Regions from separate parts of the Nostocoides veronense genome, predicted to be linked through region 2. Evidence: predicted binding sites of a transcription regulator. Region 2 holds the regulator's gene; the other holds the start of a gene.
The links. Region 2 encodes HspR, which represses chaperone genes until heat shock. Its sites were predicted from a motif close to AAGTTGAGTCNNNNNGACTCAACTT; they were not measured.
Positions count from the first base shown of each region.

Region 1: a site for HspR is predicted at 6,423-6,447, ahead of clpB (ATP-dependent chaperone ClpB). Genes of this name have one in related genera too.

Region 1 covers NZ_BAAAPO010000024.1:4,936-12,898, reverse strand. Annotated here, with positions in the region: gene ABD225_RS07570 (hypothetical protein) at 1-2,784, shown strand, start outside; gene ABD225_RS07565 (NAD-dependent epimerase/dehydratase family protein) at 2,815-3,780, shown strand; gene clpB (ATP-dependent chaperone ClpB) at 3,805-6,363, opposite strand; gene ABD225_RS07555 (sigma factor) at 6,537-6,779, shown strand; gene ABD225_RS07550 (sigma factor-like helix-turn-helix DNA-binding protein) at 6,671-7,048, shown strand; gene ABD225_RS07545 (hypothetical protein) at 7,045-7,963, shown strand, end outside.
Region 2 covers NZ_BAAAPO010000026.1:8,691-16,653, forward strand. Annotated here, with positions in the region: gene ABD225_RS08230 (MMPL family transporter) at 1-2,567, shown strand, start outside; gene ABD225_RS08235 (PIN domain nuclease) at 2,911-3,324, shown strand; gene ABD225_RS08240 (heat shock protein transcriptional repressor HspR) at 3,345-3,788, opposite strand; gene ABD225_RS08245 (DnaJ C-terminal domain-containing protein) at 3,794-4,840, opposite strand; gene ABD225_RS08250 (nucleotide exchange factor GrpE) at 4,895-5,509, opposite strand; gene dnaK (molecular chaperone DnaK) at 5,506-7,398, opposite strand; gene ABD225_RS08260 (TnsA-like heteromeric transposase endonuclease subunit) at 7,651-7,963, shown strand, end outside.

The sequences.
Region 1 (7,963 bases), on a different contig from region 2:
ACGAATGTCAGCGTGATCGAGCTGACTCCCACGGGTGAGGCGACCTGGGAGAGATCGGCCCGCTGGGCGCGGGTCGGATCGGTGGTCCTGCTCGCAGCTGCCGTCGACGTCACCGAGAACGCGGCGATGCTGATCGCTCTCAAGGCGTCCGAAGCCGCCACCGTGCTTCCGGGCATCACCGCACTCAAGTGGCTACTGATCCTTGGTGCCAGCGTTCTTGCCGTTCGCGCGCATAACGAGGACCGAAGGACTCGCTGGGAGCTCGGCTTGGCTCCGGCAAGAGTGGCCGTCGGGTGGGCGAAAGCCGCATACGCCCAACGCTTTTCACTGCTGATCGTGCTGCCGTTGGCGCTACTCGGCTTGGGCAAGGGACCTGACCTGCTGGAGCAGATCCCGGATATTGAGCGACGCTGGGCCGAGCAGCGTGGCTGGGCGCACCTGCTGTGGGCGAGCGTGGCAACCGTGCTCGTGGCTGGCACGATCTTCGTGCTCGGGCGCATGCGCAGCCACAACGTCGTGATGCGGGCCAGTGCCACGGTGCCCGATCCCCATACGAAACCCGTCCTTTGGCTCTGGTGGGCCAGCCCGGTGGCCGTCCTCCTGCTCGCTGGTATCGCCAACGCACGTGGCGTGTCGCCCACTTCGTCGCGCGTTGCGCTGTTCGCGAGCATCCCCTTCGTCATCGCTGCCGTGTCAACCGCCGTGCGATGGGTCAATCACACCTTTAGCCCTGATGCCACCGGTCGCATGACAACCGCGAGCGACCTCCCAAAGTGGTTGTCCCGCAAGGCAAAGCCGTCAGTGTCGATCGAACAAGCACAACGAGCGATTGCCCTGGGTGACGGCCTGGCCATCGCCCTGCTCATGCTCCCGGGCGTTGGACTCATCCGCGCATTCGCCGGCGAAGTGGCCCTCGGGGACCGACCGGCCATGGCATCGTGGCTCCTCGCCCTCGGCATCGTCATCTGCGTGTTCGGCTGGCCGACCGCTGCCTTCGCCATCCACCGCCTCAATCACGCCTCGAGCGCGCCCATGCCAGCGCGCAGAGTCTGGGCGGCCATCTTGCGCATCCTGACTCCTGGGCTTACGACGTCACGACAGTGGCTGGCTCCAGTCCTCCTCGGCATTTTGGTGCTCGCGGTGATTCCCTTCGGCTCGTACGCAGCGGATGTCTCGCAGATCCTCGGCCCGATCGCGACCTTTCTCGTCGGCGTCACGATCATCTCGGGCCTCGTCGGAACGGTCGTCGTCATCCTCCAACAAGGAGGGGCGCCCGAGTTCTTTTGGCTCCCCCTGGTCCGTCGAGCCTCGGCCCCCGTGACCACATTGCTGATCCTTGCCACAATTCTCGGCACGGTGCGGGGCGGCGGCGATGACGTCCACGGCATCCGAACCCTCCCCGATTTCGTTCCGACGCACCGTCATTCCTGGAGCCAGGTGCTGGCGAACTGGGCCCGCGCCAACACCTGCGACATTCCCCTACCGGACACGAACTACAACGTTCGCCCCCTCTTTGTGTATGCCGCGGAAGGCGGCGGGATCCGCGCCGCCGTGTGGACATCGCTCGCCCTCGACAGGCTCGCCAGCATGGGGAAGCCAGGATGCACCACGGCCCTCATGTCGTCCGGCGCCAGTGGGGGCGCGGTGGGCCTGGCCGTCGCCAGCGTCCTCCCGCCCGGTCACGCAGCAGCCGCAACCGAGCGCATGAGCCGGCCCGAGGCGCTGTCCGTGGCGACGGTCGGCCTGACCGTTACAGACATCGTGTATGCCGCGACCGGCGTCCCAATCCTGGCCCGCGTGGGAGCTGATTGGCGCTGGCTTGATCGCGCGGGGCAGATGGAGATGGCGTGGGAACGAGCGGTCCCCAAACTGGAGTCGCCGTTCCTCAGCACGGCAGCGCCGTCTGGCATCACTGGCGCGCTGGTCCTCAACTCGACCTCGGCCACGAATCGATGCCGGGCCCTCGTGTCGCAGGTCGAATTGAGCGGGATCAAGGACCCTTCATCGGGCACACCGGCCAAGAGCCCTATCGATGACTGCACCGTCACGGGCCGGTCGCCAGCGAGCCTGGATGTGGTTCGCCTGACGGACGCGTGCGGCATCTCGCTGAGTACCAGCACGGCGGCGATGCTGGCGGCGCGTTTCCCGTTCGTGACCCCGTCCGCGGCCTTGTGCTCCGCGGCCGCCAACCAGCAACTCGTTGACGGCGGCTATATCGAGAACACCGGAGTTGGGACCGTGGCGGATCTCGCGCCGCAGTGGCTCCCGCTGGTCCGGAACCACAACTCGTGGGTGCTTTCGATGCGCTCCGGCACCCTGTGGGTGCCGGTGCTGGTGTATTTCGACAACGGCCGCGGAAGTGACCTGGCCGCCCGGCCCAGCAGCCGCACTCAGGAGTTCTTGGTCCCGCCGAAGACCTTCCTCGGGGGCACCAAGGTCCTGTTTGGCGCCGACGCGCAATTGCGTCGGGTGCAGCAGTTGTTCGCGGCCGACCAACTCTTTGCCGGTCGCGGCAGCGCTGCCGCGATCACCGCGGTGAACAAATGGCGACCAACGACGACTTATGTCGCCTATCAGGCCACTGCACCCTCGACCTCTGCCCCGCTGGGGTGGGTTCTGTCCGAAGCGAGTTACAGAGCGCTGGAAAGGGCTGCGAAGAACCAGCCCCGTCTTGCGCGTAAGGGTGACACCCCGGCCGATCAGAGCCCCGCGAGCGGGCTTGGCGTGATGCAAGAGAAGGGGTATGGCAGCCTGACAGACCTCGGCAGAATTTTTGGTGAGTAGGCCGAGTCACTGACGAAAGGTCGCTGCCTGATGCGTGCGGTAGTGCTCGGCTCCACCGGTTTCCTCGGGCGCACGATCGTGGCCGAGTTAGCGCGGAGGGGTCACGCGGTTGTCGGCTACTCCCGCGAAGGTGCGCCGTGCCCGGAGGCCCCGGCCGCGGCATACGACTCATTGGATGTGGTGGAGGCGAGCGACACTGACTTGGACGCCTGCTTGGCCGGCGCCGATGCGGTCGTGTATTGCCTGGGACCCGATGAGCGCGTACGCATTCCGCGTCCCGCCACGACCTTCTTCCAACGCCTTCTCGTCGCGCCGGCCGAGCGGGTGGCGTATGCCGTGCGGCGCTGCGGCGTGGCGCGATTCGTTGTCCTCGGGTCCTACTTCACTGCCTTCGACCGACTCCACCCGGAGTGGCAACTGAGTGCGCGCCATCCCTATATCAAGGCGCGGGCGGACCAACAGCGCCGCGTTCACGCCGATGCGGGCGCCGCGAGCACGTCGATGCTGGAGATTCCCTTCGTCTTTGGTTCTCTGCCGGGGATCGTGCCGATGTGGAAGTCCTATCTCATCGACCCGGCCCGCCGGTTCCCGGTTGTGTTCTCGCCGGCCGGACGGAACGCCGCGGCAACCAATCTCGATGTCGCGCAGGCCGTTTCGGGCCTGGTCGAGGGGTGGATCCCGGCCGGGGATCACCCGGTCGTCACCGACAACTACACCTTCGAGCGCCTCAACCGGGTGATCGTCGAGGCGCTCGATCGGCCACGCCGTCCGGTGGTGACAATTCCGACCGGACTGCTCGCCGCGGGGCTGCGCGCGGAGCAGGCGCGCCGGCGCCTGACCGGCGCCGGCGCGGGTCTCACCACGAGTTGGCTCGCCCGAGACATTCTGGCGCGGGACCTCGGGCTGGACCCCGCGGCATACGCCCCGGTGTTGGGCCTGACCCCCCGCTCACTGGACAATGCCGTCCGCGCAACCGTCGCGGCGTCGCTCGCCTGATCTCGGCGAGCGTATGCCGCGCCCTCAGGCGAGCGTGAGCGTGTCCCCGGCGGCGTCGAGACCGACCGTGACGGTGTCGCCATCGCGGACCTGGCCGGCGAGGACCGCGCGGGCCAGCCGGTCGCCGATCTCGCGCTGCACCAGCCGGCGCAGGGGGCGGGCGCCATACGCCGGGTCGTAGCCGGTCTTGGCCAGCCAGTCGCGGGCAGCATCGGTGACGTCGAGGGTGATCCGCCGGTCGCGCAGGCGGGTCGCCAGCTGGCGCACCTGCAGGTCGACGATGTGCGCCAACTCCTCCTGGCTCAGGGCATCGAAGATGATGACGTCGTCGAGCCGGTTGAGGAACTCGGGCTTGAAAGCCGCGCGGACGCTCGACATGACAGCGTCCTTCTTCTGCTCCTGCGACAGCGTCGGGTCAATAAGGAACTGGCTGCCGATATTGGAGGTCAGCACGAGGATGACATTGCGGAAATCCACCGTGCGCCCCTGCCCGTCGGTCAGGCGCCCGTCGTCGAGCACCTGCAGCAGGATGTCGAAGGTCTCCGGGTGCGCCTTCTCCACCTCATCCAGCAAGACCACGCTGTATGGCCGTCGGCGCACCGCCTCGGTCAGCTGCCCGCCCTCGTCGTACCCGACATAGCCGGGAGGCGCGCCGATGAGGCGCGCGACGGCGTGCCGCTCGGCATACTCACTCATGTCGATGCGGACCATGGCGCGCTCGTCGTCAAAGAGGAAGTCCGCCAACGACTTTGCGAGCTCGGTCTTGCCGACACCGGTCGGGCCGAGGAAGAGGAACGAGCCGGTCGGGCGGTCGGGATCGGCGAGGCCGGCCCGGCTGCGGCGCACCGCATCGGAGACCGCCTGTACGGCGCCGCCCTGGCCGATCAGGCGCGCCCCGATGATCGATTCCATCGACAGCAGCTTTTCGGTCTCGCCCTGGAGCAGGCGGCCGGCGGGGATGCCGGTCCACGCGGAGATGACCTCGGCGATGTCGTCGGGACCGACGCGCTCCTTGACCATCAAATCCGCTGTGCCGCGGGCGATCTCGTCCTCATTGGCCTTGGCGAGGTCCTTCTCGAGGGCGGGAATCTCGCCATACATCAGCCGCGACGCCTGCTCGTAGTTGCCCTCCCGCTGCAGCCGCTCGGCCTGCGTGCGCAGGTCGTCGAGGCGAACTTTGAGGTCACCGACCTTGTTGAGGCCGGACTTCTCTGCCTCCCAACGGGATTCGAGGGCACCCAACTCCTCGGTGGAGTCGGCGAGGTCCTTGCGCAGCTTGGCCAGCCGCTCCTTGGAGGCGTCATCGGTCTCGCGGGCGAGATGCAACTCCTCCATCTTCATGCGGTCGACAGACCGCCGCAGCTGGTCGATTTCGACGGGGCTGGAGTCGATCTCCATCCGCAGGCGCGAGGCCGCCTCGTCGACGAGGTCGATGGCCTTGTCGGGCAGTTGCCGGCCGCTGATGTAGCGGTCGGACAGCGAGGCCGCGGCCACGAGGGCGCTGTCCTCGATCTCGACCTTGTGGTGCGCTTCGTAGCGTTCCTTCAGGCCGCGCAGGATCGCGATGGTGTCTTCGACGCTCGGCTCGCCGACGAAGACCTGCTGGAAGCGGCGCTCCAGGGCGGGGTCTTTCTCGATGTGCTTGCGGTATTCGTCGAGAGTCGTCGCGCCGACAAGCCGCAGCTCGCCGCGGGCGAGGAGCGGCTTGAGCATGTTGCCCGCGTCCATCGCGCCTTCGCCAGTGGCCCCTGCGCCGACGACCGTATGCAGTTCGTCGATGAAGGTGATGATCTGGCCGTCGCTGGCCTTGATCTCCTCGAGGACAGCCTTGAGCCGCTCTTCGAACTCTCCGCGATACTTCGCCCCGGCGACCATCGCCCCGAGGTCGAGGGAGAGAAGTCGCTTGTCCCGCAACGATTCAGGGACGTCGCCATCGACAATGCGCTGGGCCAGACCCTCGACGACAGCAGTCTTGCCGACGCCGGGCTCGCCGATGAGAACGGGGTTGTTCTTGGTGCGCCGCGAGAGGACTTGGACGACGCGACGGATCTCGGTGTCCCGGCCGATGACGGGGTCGAGCTTGCCGTCGCGGGCGGCCTGGGTCAGGTCGGTGGAGTATTTGTCGAGAGCCTCGCTCGTCGCATCCGGGTTCTCGGTCGTGACCTTGCGGCCGGCGCGCAGATGCTCGATCTGCGCCTCGACGGCCTTGGCGTCAACACCCTTCAGCGCGCCTTTTTCGGCGAGCGCGAGGACCAGCGCGTCGACGGACATATAGGTGTCGCCCCACGCCTTCATCAGCGTGTCGGCCTGGTTGAGCACGGGCATGACGGACTGACCGAAGCCGGGGCCGCTGCTCGCTCCACTGACCTTGGGCAGCTTGGCAATCTCTGCGCGCGCGGCGGAGGCGATCGCCTCGGGGCTGGTGCCACCGGCGGCCAGCAAGGCCGGCACCGTGGTCTCGGGGACCTCCACCGCGGCGAGTGCGATGTGGGCGGGCGTGATCTCGGGGTTGCCGGTCGTTTGGGCCGCGCGCTGAGCGATCGCGAGGATCTCGGCAACCTTCGTGGTCGGCTTGAGTTCCATGAAGGGAATGACTCCTTGAGCAGGGGTGATGGCGGTTTCTGGTCTAATCAACCTTAGTCAAGTTGAGTCTATTCCGCTCAACTTTGGATTCTTTCTGGCGCGACCCACCCAAACCGCGGGTTACGGACGTATGTGCCGTCGAGACGGACAATCGGCACCGGGAAGGGGTGGGTATGCAGCGCGACGAGTTCTCGGCCTACGTGCAAGCGCGCTGGCCTGCCCCTGTCCGCACAGCCGTGCTGCTCACCGGTGACCGCCACGCGGCCGAAGATCTGGTGCAAGAGAGCCTGATCAAGGCGGCGCAGCATTGGCACCGACTCGACGGCGCCCCGACGCCTATGTCCGCCGCATCATGTACACCCGCTCCATCGATGCCTGGCGTTGGCGGCGCCACCAGCCGGATCCGGTCGAGGTGACCGAACGGCATACGCTCGCAGTGCCGGATGGCACCGACGATGTCGACCTGCGGTTGCGGCTTGCGGGGGCGTTGCGCGAGCTGAGCCCCGGGCAGCGCGCGGTGATCGTCGCGCGCTTCTATGAAGACCGCACCGAGGTCGAGACGGCCGCCCTCCTCGGCAAATCGGTGAGCACCATCAAAAGCCAGACCCGCGATGCCCTCGCCCGATTGCGCACTGTGGCACCGGATCTCGCCATCCATCTCGGCAAGGAGGAGGTGCCCCGATGAGCACCGATCTGCAGGATCTGCTCCGCGAACTCGCGGACGTCGATGCGAGCCCGACCCCCGACCCGGAGGCGCTTTTCGCCGCCGGGCGACGCTCCACCGTGCGTCGTCGGGTCACCGGCGCCACCGCCACCCTGGCCGCCGCCGCGGCGCTGGGGTATGCCGTGTGGCCGGCCACCACCCTCGACTCCGCACCACCCGCCGGCACGTCGAGTCCGACGGAGACGACATACCCCATGGCCGTGGGGAAACCGTTGTTGAGCAAGTACTCGTCCGACCACTACGGGCCCAAGCTGTTGGCGATATCGACGGACGGCGGTCCCCTCTGGCTTGTGGGCCACAACGGTGACGTGGTGCGGGGCGACATGGCGCCCCAACCGCGTTCTGCTCCCGCCGTATCGCCGAATGGCCAATGGGTCAGCTTTGACGCTGTCGTGCACGGCTTGACTCGTCGCAGCTACATCAATTTCCCGTTCGGCGATACTCGTCTAGGTCAGGGATTGTGGAGCCCCGATTCCCGGTATGTCGTGTTCCCCGAAAGCGTCAGTGAGGTCGACGAGGGTCAGTTGGTCGACACCCAGGCCCCTGATGCGGCCCCCGTCATTCTTCCCGCACCAACAAAAGCCCCATTCGTCATCGCCGGTTGGCTGGACGGGGACACCCTGCTTGGGTTCACAAGCGGCAGTCCTTCGACTGTGGAGTTGCGCGCGAGCACGTGGACGATTGGGGACACCGCGTGGCGCGAGACCGGCGTGACGCTCAGCGATACGACCCAACGCCACATGGGCGAGAACGCGATCGCAGCCTCGCTCAGTCCAGATGGCCAAAGCATTCTCGTGCGCTGGCAGGAGCAGACCGAGCTCGACCGGCTGCCGCTGGACGGCATACCCAGCAATGAAGAGCGCCGCACCCAGGCCC
Region 2 (7,963 bases):
TGGCTCTGCTGATCGCCGTCGGCGGTGCTGCAGCCAGCTTCGGCACCCCGATGACGAGCAAATTCTCGTTGCCCGGCAGCGACTTTCAGCGCGTGCTGGACCAGCTCGGGACGGAGATACCAGAGCTGAGTGGCGGCTTCGGGACGGTGGTTTTCGAGAGCCGTTCGGGCTCGTTCACCCCACAAGAAAAGGCTGCCATCGCATCGGCGCGCTCCGCCTGGGAGGGCATCGATCATGTCACCGGGGTCACCGATCCGTTCGCGACCCAGACCGAACTCGACAAGGCCCGCACCGACCTGGAGGCCGCGCGCACCAAGCTCGTCGACGGTGGTGAGCAACTGTCGGCGAATCGCGTCGCCCTCGACAACGCACAATTCCAGGTGGCGCAAGGCGAGGGATTGATCACGGCCGTCGCGAAGAAGAATCCCAAGGACCCGAGCTTGAAGGCGCTTCGCCAGGAGGTCGCCGCGGGCCGTGCCGACCTCGACGCCGGGGAGGAGAAGTGGGCGCTAGCCAAGAAGGATCTCGAACAGGGTTGGGTCGACTACAACCTCGGCAAGGCCCAGGTCGACGCGATGGGTGACCTGCGGTTCGTCACGACGGATGGGCGTTTCGCCGTCGCGCAAATCCAGTTCGACGAGGACGTCAACTCGGTCCCGTATGACGTGCGCACCCAGATCCCCGAGCTCGGTAGCGACCTGGCAGCCACCGGCGTAACGACCAACTACTCCGCCGAGATCGTCCGTGACCAATCGCTCGTCGGCCCCGGCGAGATCATCGGCCTGACGATCGCCCTGATCGTGCTGATCGCCATGCTCGGCACCCTCGTCGCCGCCGGCCTGCCGATCCTCGGCGCCCTGCTCGGCGTCGGCGTGGGGCTGGCGGGAGCCGTTGCGGCGTCGGCCTTCTTCGATATGCACCAGATGACGCCATCCCTGGCTCTCATGCTGGGACTCGCTGTGGGCATCGACTACGCGCTCTTCATCGTCAACCGGCACCGGTCGATGTATCTCCATGGCACCCCCTTGCGCGAATCCATCGCGCGCGCCGTCGGCACCGCCGGCAGCGCGGTGACCTTCGCCGGCATGACGGTCGTCATCGCCCTCGCGGCCCTGACGCTCTCGGGCATTCCGCTGCTGGCGCAGATGGGGCTGGTTGCCGCCGCGACGGTCGCGGTGGCCGTCCTCGTCGCGATCACCTTGACCCCGGCGCTGCTGCGGCTCATCGGCCCGCGGGTGGCATCCAAGCGCCTCTGGACGGCCAATGGGTATGCCGCTCCCGCCGACATCGCGACCCGCACCATGCCCGCAACCGAGCAGGACGAGGAGCACGGCGGCTGGTATGTCCGGCTGGTCACCCGCCGTCCCTGGCTCACTATCCTCGCCGTTGTCGCCACGGTCGGGATCCTTGCCATCCCGACCCTGTCCCTGCGGCTCGGCCTGCCCGACGGCAGCAGCGAGCCCGCCGGCAGCACGGCATACACGACCTACAACCAAGTCGCGGAGCATTTCGGGCCGGGGATGAACGGCCCATTGCTCGCGGTGGCGACGCTGGACGCGCAGGCGCCGACCGCGGAACAGTCCACGGCCGTCGCCCAACGACTCGCGATCGCCATGGCCGACTCCACCGGCGTCGAGGCGGTCGCCGTGGCCGGCACCTCACCCGATCACCGCACCATCGCCTTGCAGATCGTGCCCGAGACCGGCCCGGCCGATGCCGCGACCCTGACGACGGTGCACACCTTGCAGGATCGCGCCGCATCGCTGGGCGAATCCACCGGCACGACAATCGGTTTCACCGGCCAGACGATCGCGAATATCGAGATCTCGGAGCAGCTCGCGGCCGCCCTGCCGGGCTACCTACTGACCGTTGTCGGCCTCTCGCTCGTCATCCTGCTCCTGGTCTTCCGCTCCTGGATCGTGCCGGTCATCGCGACCGCAGGCTTCCTGCTCTCGGTTGCCGCCGCCTTCGGCGTGACCGTCGCGGTCTATCAATGGGGTTGGCTGGCAAGCCTTTTCGGCGTCAGCACGCCCGGGCCGATTCTGTCCTTCATGCCGATCATCCTCATCGGCGTGCTCTTCGGGCTGGCGATGGACTATCAGATGTTCCTCGTCACCGGCATGCGCGAGGCCTGGGCGCATGGCGAGTCAGCGCAGCGCGCGGTGCGGTCCGGCTTCCTCCACGGCGCCAAGGTCGTCACCGCCGCCGCCATCATCATGGCCTCGGTCTTCGGCGGCTTCGTGTTCTCCCATATGACGATGATCCGGCCCATCGGACTGGGCCTGGCCGTCGGCGTCCTCGTGGATGCCTGGCTGGTGCGCATGACGCTCACGCCAGCCCTGATGCACCTGCTCGGCGAGCGCGCCTGGCACCTGCCGGCCTGGCTCGACCGCCTGGTCCCGAATGTCGACGTCGAAGGCACCAGCCTGGTCACCGAGCCAGCGCCCGAGCTGGCGACCGATGACACGTCAGCGCAGACACTCGAGGCGCCCGACGACGCGGACACGCCCAACGACGCGGACGTGCAACCTCTGCTGGGTCGTGCAACCTCTGCTAGCGGACGTTAGTCGAATCTGCACACCTTGCAAGGTGTGCAGATTCGACCAACCTGCGCTGAGATATGCCCGGAGTCATGCCCTCGCTTGCCATGGATACACTGGATATACGAATCGTCCATGTTGGATATCCGAGGAGGAGTTTTGAGCGCAACGAAGACCGTCGTCGAGATTGATGACGACGTCCTGGCCGCCGCCGCCGGGCCCTCGGCACCCGCACCAAGAAGGACACGGTCAATGCTGCCCTTCGCGAAGTCTCCGCGCGCCTCCGCCGCATCAAGGCACTCGATGAGCTCGGAAAAATGGCGGACCGTGGCGACTTCGAGGAGTTCCAGGACAAGGCCACCTACCGGGCATGAGCGCGGCGCGATTCCTCATCGACGCCTCGGGAATCTTCCGCATACTTGCCCGGCCATTGCGCGACCAATGGGTCGACCATTTGACGTCTGGCGTCATCGCCACCTGCCCAGCCGTCGAACTGGAGTTCCTTTGCTCGGCAAGATCGCTGGCTGATCGCCTGGAGAAGCAGCGGCTCTACATGGACCTCTTCACCTGGGTCCCTATGAGCGACAACGCTTTCTCTCGATCGGAGCACGTTCAACAATTGCTCACCGAGCACGGGCAGCATCGCTCCGCCGGGGCGGTGGATCTCCTCATCGCCGCGACGGCCGAGGCCCACAAACTGACCGTGCTGAGCGCGGACCCCAACTTCCTGACGATCGCCCAGGTCACCGGTCAGCCAGTGCGCTTCGTGGACCAAACACCCTGACCCGCGGGGGCGGCCATCGCTCACCGCCGGGCGAAGGGTTCCCAGACGACGAGAGCTTGAGAACCCGTATGCGGAGGCCGTTGGCCTGGCCGGATCATGACCGCTTCGCCCGCCGACCCGACAGCGAAAACCCTTCGGCCGCTGGCGAGTTCGGCTTGATGCAGAGCATGGGTCAGGTCCTCGATCCGGGCATGCAGCGCATCGACCTGGTTCTCCAGCTGCAGGATGCGCTGGATGCCGGCAAGGCTGACGCCTTCCTCCTGCGAAAGGCGCTGGACCTCGCGCAGGCGCGCGACATCGCGCGCCGAATACCGTCGTCCGCCGCCTTGGGTGCGCGAGGGAGTGACGAGGCCGAGGCGGTCATACTGACGCAGCGTCTGGGCGTGCATGCCCGCGAGCTGTGCGGCGACGGAGATGACGAAGACGGGGGTCTCGTCGTCGGCGCCGAGACCGTTGAGTGCCATCTGCGTCAGTCCTTCGCGGCTTCACGGAACAGATCGGCCCGCGGGTCGCCGCCGGCCTCTTGATCACGCAAGATCTCGACGGCGGCCTTGGCCTCATCGGTGAGGCGCTGCGGCACCAGGATCGCCACCTTCGCGAGGAGGTCGCCGGTGTGATTCTTCCCGGCGACGCCGCGGCCCTTGACCCGCAGGACACGCCCGGACGGAGTTCCCGGCGCGATCTTGACCTTGACCGGCTTGCCGTCCAGCGTGGGCACGGAAACCGTTGCGCCCAAGGCTGCTTCGGCGAAGGTGACCGGCAGGTCGACGGTGAGATTGTCGCCATCACGACCGAAGACCGGGTGCGGTTCGACCGAGACGGTGAGGATGAGATCGCCCTTGGGCGCGCCGGGATCGCCCTCGCCGCCCTTGCCGCGCAGCTTGATCTTCTGGCCGTCCTTGACTCCGGCAGGAATGCGCGTGGTGATGCGCTGTCCGTCGAGACCGCTCAGGGTGACGGTCGAGCCCGCGACGGCATCGCGGAAGCTCAGCGTGGTGCGGGCGGCGATATCGGGACCCCGCTGCGGGCCGCGCGGGGCGCCATACCCGCCGAAACCACCCCGGCCGCCCGGCTGGCCGAAGCCACCCTGCTGACCGAAGCCCCCTTGCTGACCGAACAGGCCACCAAGGATGTCGTCGAGGTTCGGCTGGCCGCCTGCGCCGCCGGTGTTGAAGCGGACGTTGCCGCCCTGGCCGCCGAACATCTGTGAGAAGACATCCTCGAAGCCCTCGGCGCCGGCCCCGCCGCCCGGGCCGCCGGCGGTGAACCGGGCGCCCCCTCGGGCCATCTGGCGGATCGCGTCATACTCCTGACGCTGCTTGGGGTCGGAGAGCACCGAGTGCGCCTCGGTGATGTCCTTGAACTTCTGCTCGGCCGCCGCGTCCCCGGCGTTCTTGTCCGGGTGGTGCTGGCGCGCCAGCTTGCGGTAGGCCTTCTTGATCGCCGCGTCGTCGGCGTCACTGGGGACGCCGAGGACGGCATAGAAGTCTTTCTCGAACCAATCCTGACTAGCCATCCTGGCGTCCCCCTCTCGTGAGTTCTGTTGTGCTGTATACGGTTATCGCCGCGCTCAGCTCGGGTCGGCGACGGCCACGCGGGCCGGACGAAGGACCTTGCTGCCGGCACGATAGCCCGGTTGCAGCACCTGGACGATGGTCGTGGTGGTTGCATCGGCAGGCAGGTCCGCCGACGGCAGGTGCATCAACGCCTCGTGCCACTCCGGGTCGAAGGCCTCGCCGACGGCGCCATAGCGCTCGAAGCCGAAGCGGCCCAGGGTGTTTTCGAGCTTGTCGGCGATGGCGGCGAACGGCCCATCGGTCAGATCGCCGTGATCGCGAGCGCCCGAGATGTCGTCCATGACCGGAAGCAGTGCCTCCAGCACATCGGCGATCGCGCGCTCTTGGATCAGCGGCCGGTCGCGATCGACGCGGCGCTTGTAGTTGACATATTCGGCGTTCAGTCGCTGCAGGTCGTTCAGTCGCTCGGCCGCGAGCACCGTGTCCGGGTGCAACTCGTCCGGGGCGACGGCGGCCGCGGGGTCGACCTCGGGGGCGGACGGCATACCGTCGCCCGCCGCGGCGCCCGCGGACCCGGCCGGAGCCGAATCCGCAGGCGCAGCAGCGTCATTCACCACGTCCGCCTCGACCGGCTGATCGCCGTCCGGGGTGAAATGGGAATCGGTCACTTGGTGTCCTCGTCGTCCTCGACGACCTCCGCGTCGACGACATCGGAGTCGTCGTTGGGGGTCGTGCCCTGGGCGGAGTCGGTGGACTCGCTGCCACCCATATTGGGCGACTCGCCCTGCTCGGCCGACGCGGCATACAACGCGGCACCCATCTTCTGGGACTCCTCGTTGAGCTTGTTGACCTTGGCGTTGAGGTCCTCGACCGAGGTGTTGGCCTCGGGCTTGATGGCCTCCTTGAGGTCCGCGAGGGCGGTGTCGACCGGGCCGCGCATGTCAGCGGTCAGCTTGTCACCGCTGTCGGCGAGGAACTTCTCGGTGGAGTAGACGAGGTTCTCCGCGGTGTTGCGGGCCTCGGTCTCCTCGCGGCGCTTGGAGTCCTCGGCGGCGTGCGCCTCGGCGTCCTTGACCATGCGCTCGATCTCCTCCTTGGACAGCGCGCTGCCGCCCGAGATGGTGATCTTCTGCTCCTTGCCGGTGCCGCGGTCCTTGGCCGTTACGTGCACGATGCCATTGGCGTCGATGTCGAAGGTGACCTCGATCTGCGGCACGCCGCGCGGCGCCGGCGCGATGCCGGACAGCTCGAAGGTGCCGAGATTCTTGTTCAGCTGTGCCATCTCGCGTTCGCCCTGGAAGACCTGGATCAGCACGGAGGGCTGGTTGTCCTCGGCGGTGGAGAAGACCTCGGACCGCTTGGTCGGGATCGCGGTGTTGCGCTCGATGAGCTTGGTGAACAGGCCGCCCTTGGTCTCGATGCCGAGGCTGAGCGGGGTGACGTCGATGAGCAGGACGTCCTTGCGCTCACCCTTGAGGACACCGGCCTGGAGGCTGGCACCGAGGGCGACGACCTCATCGGGGTTGACACCCTTGTTGGGCTCCTTGCCGGTGAGCTCCTTCACGAGAGCCGAGACGGCCGGCATACGGGTCGAACCACCAACCAGGACAACGTGATCGATGTCCTCGAGCTTGATGCCCGCGTCCTTGATGACGTTCTGGAAGGGCTGCTTGGTGCGGTCGAGAAGGTCCTTGGTCATCTGCTCGAACTGCGCCCGGGTGAGGGTCTCATCGAGGTGGATGGGGCCGTTCTCGCTCATCGAGAGGTACTGCAGGCTGATGTTGGTGCTCGTCGCGGAAGAGAGCTCCTTCTTGGCCTGCTCGGCGGCGTCGCGCAGACGCTGCATGGCGATCTTGTCCTTGGACAGGTCGACGCCGGTGTTGTTCTTCACGGTGGTGAGCAGGTGCTGGACGATGCGGTCATCCCAGTCGTCGCCGCCGAGGCGGTTGTCGCCGCTGGTGGCCTTGACCTGGATCGTCGCGAAGCCGTCCTCGGGGTCCTTGCCGACCTCCAGGAGGGAGACGTCGAAGGTGCCACCGCCGAGGTCGAAGACGAGGATGAGCTCGTCCTCCTTGCCTTTGTCCAGGCCGTATGCCAGGGCGGCCGCGGTGGGCTCGTTGACGATGCGCAGGACGTTGAGGCCCGCGATCTCACCGGCCTCCTTGGTGGCCTGACGCTCGGCATCGTCGAAGTACGCCGGGACGGTGATCACCGCGTCGGTGACCGGCTCCCCGAGGTAGGCCTCGGCGTCGCGCTTGAGCTTCATCAGCGTGCGGGCGCTGATCTCCTGGGCGGAGTACTTCTTGCCGTCGATGTCCTCGGACTTCCAGTCGGTGCCCATGTGGCGCTTGACGGAGCGGAGGGTGCGGTCAGCGTTGGTGACGGCCTGGCGCTTGGCGATCTCGCCGACCAGGACCTCGCCGTTCTTGGCGAACGCGACGACCGACGGAGTGGTGCGACCGCCTTCGGCGTTCGCGATGATGGTGGGCTCGCCGCCTTCGAGGACAGCAACGGCCGAGTTGGTGGTTCCGAGGTCGATACCGACTGCACGGGCCATGTGGTGGTGCTCCTTGGTTGAGGTTGAGTTGCTTGCACTCAAGTTAGGGACTGTATGCCGCTTGCGCAACTTGGAGTCCGGAAACTTGCGTCTGATTCACTCAACTCTCGACGCCCTGTCATCATTCCCGGCTCGGCAAGTGTCGGATCCCATCTGAGATGTAGGTTCTCGATCTACTTGTCGTTGTCTCACTTTCTTGTCGCAGGCGTGTCGCTGTCTCGCTAACTTGTCGCGTGGGGGGACGCTGGTCCCGTGGCCACGAAGCCGCGCCAGCGGATGGTCGAGTTCCGGTACACGTCCCACACCGGCGAGGACGTGACCACGACGCTGGGCTCGGCTCCGCCGGCGGAGGTGGCCCGGGGACTACCGGTTCGGTCCTTCCCCTCCTATGCCGGGATGGGGCACTATCCAGGTTGGTGGTGGTCAGCCACGGTCGGCGACCACGTGGGCTACGAGAGCCTGCTGGAGCGCGATCGGCTGATGCTTGCCGACTTCGACCGTGACGTGGTGGCCATCTTGAGCCAGCCGTTCGGCATCTCCGGTCGTGACGGTGACGCGCTACGTC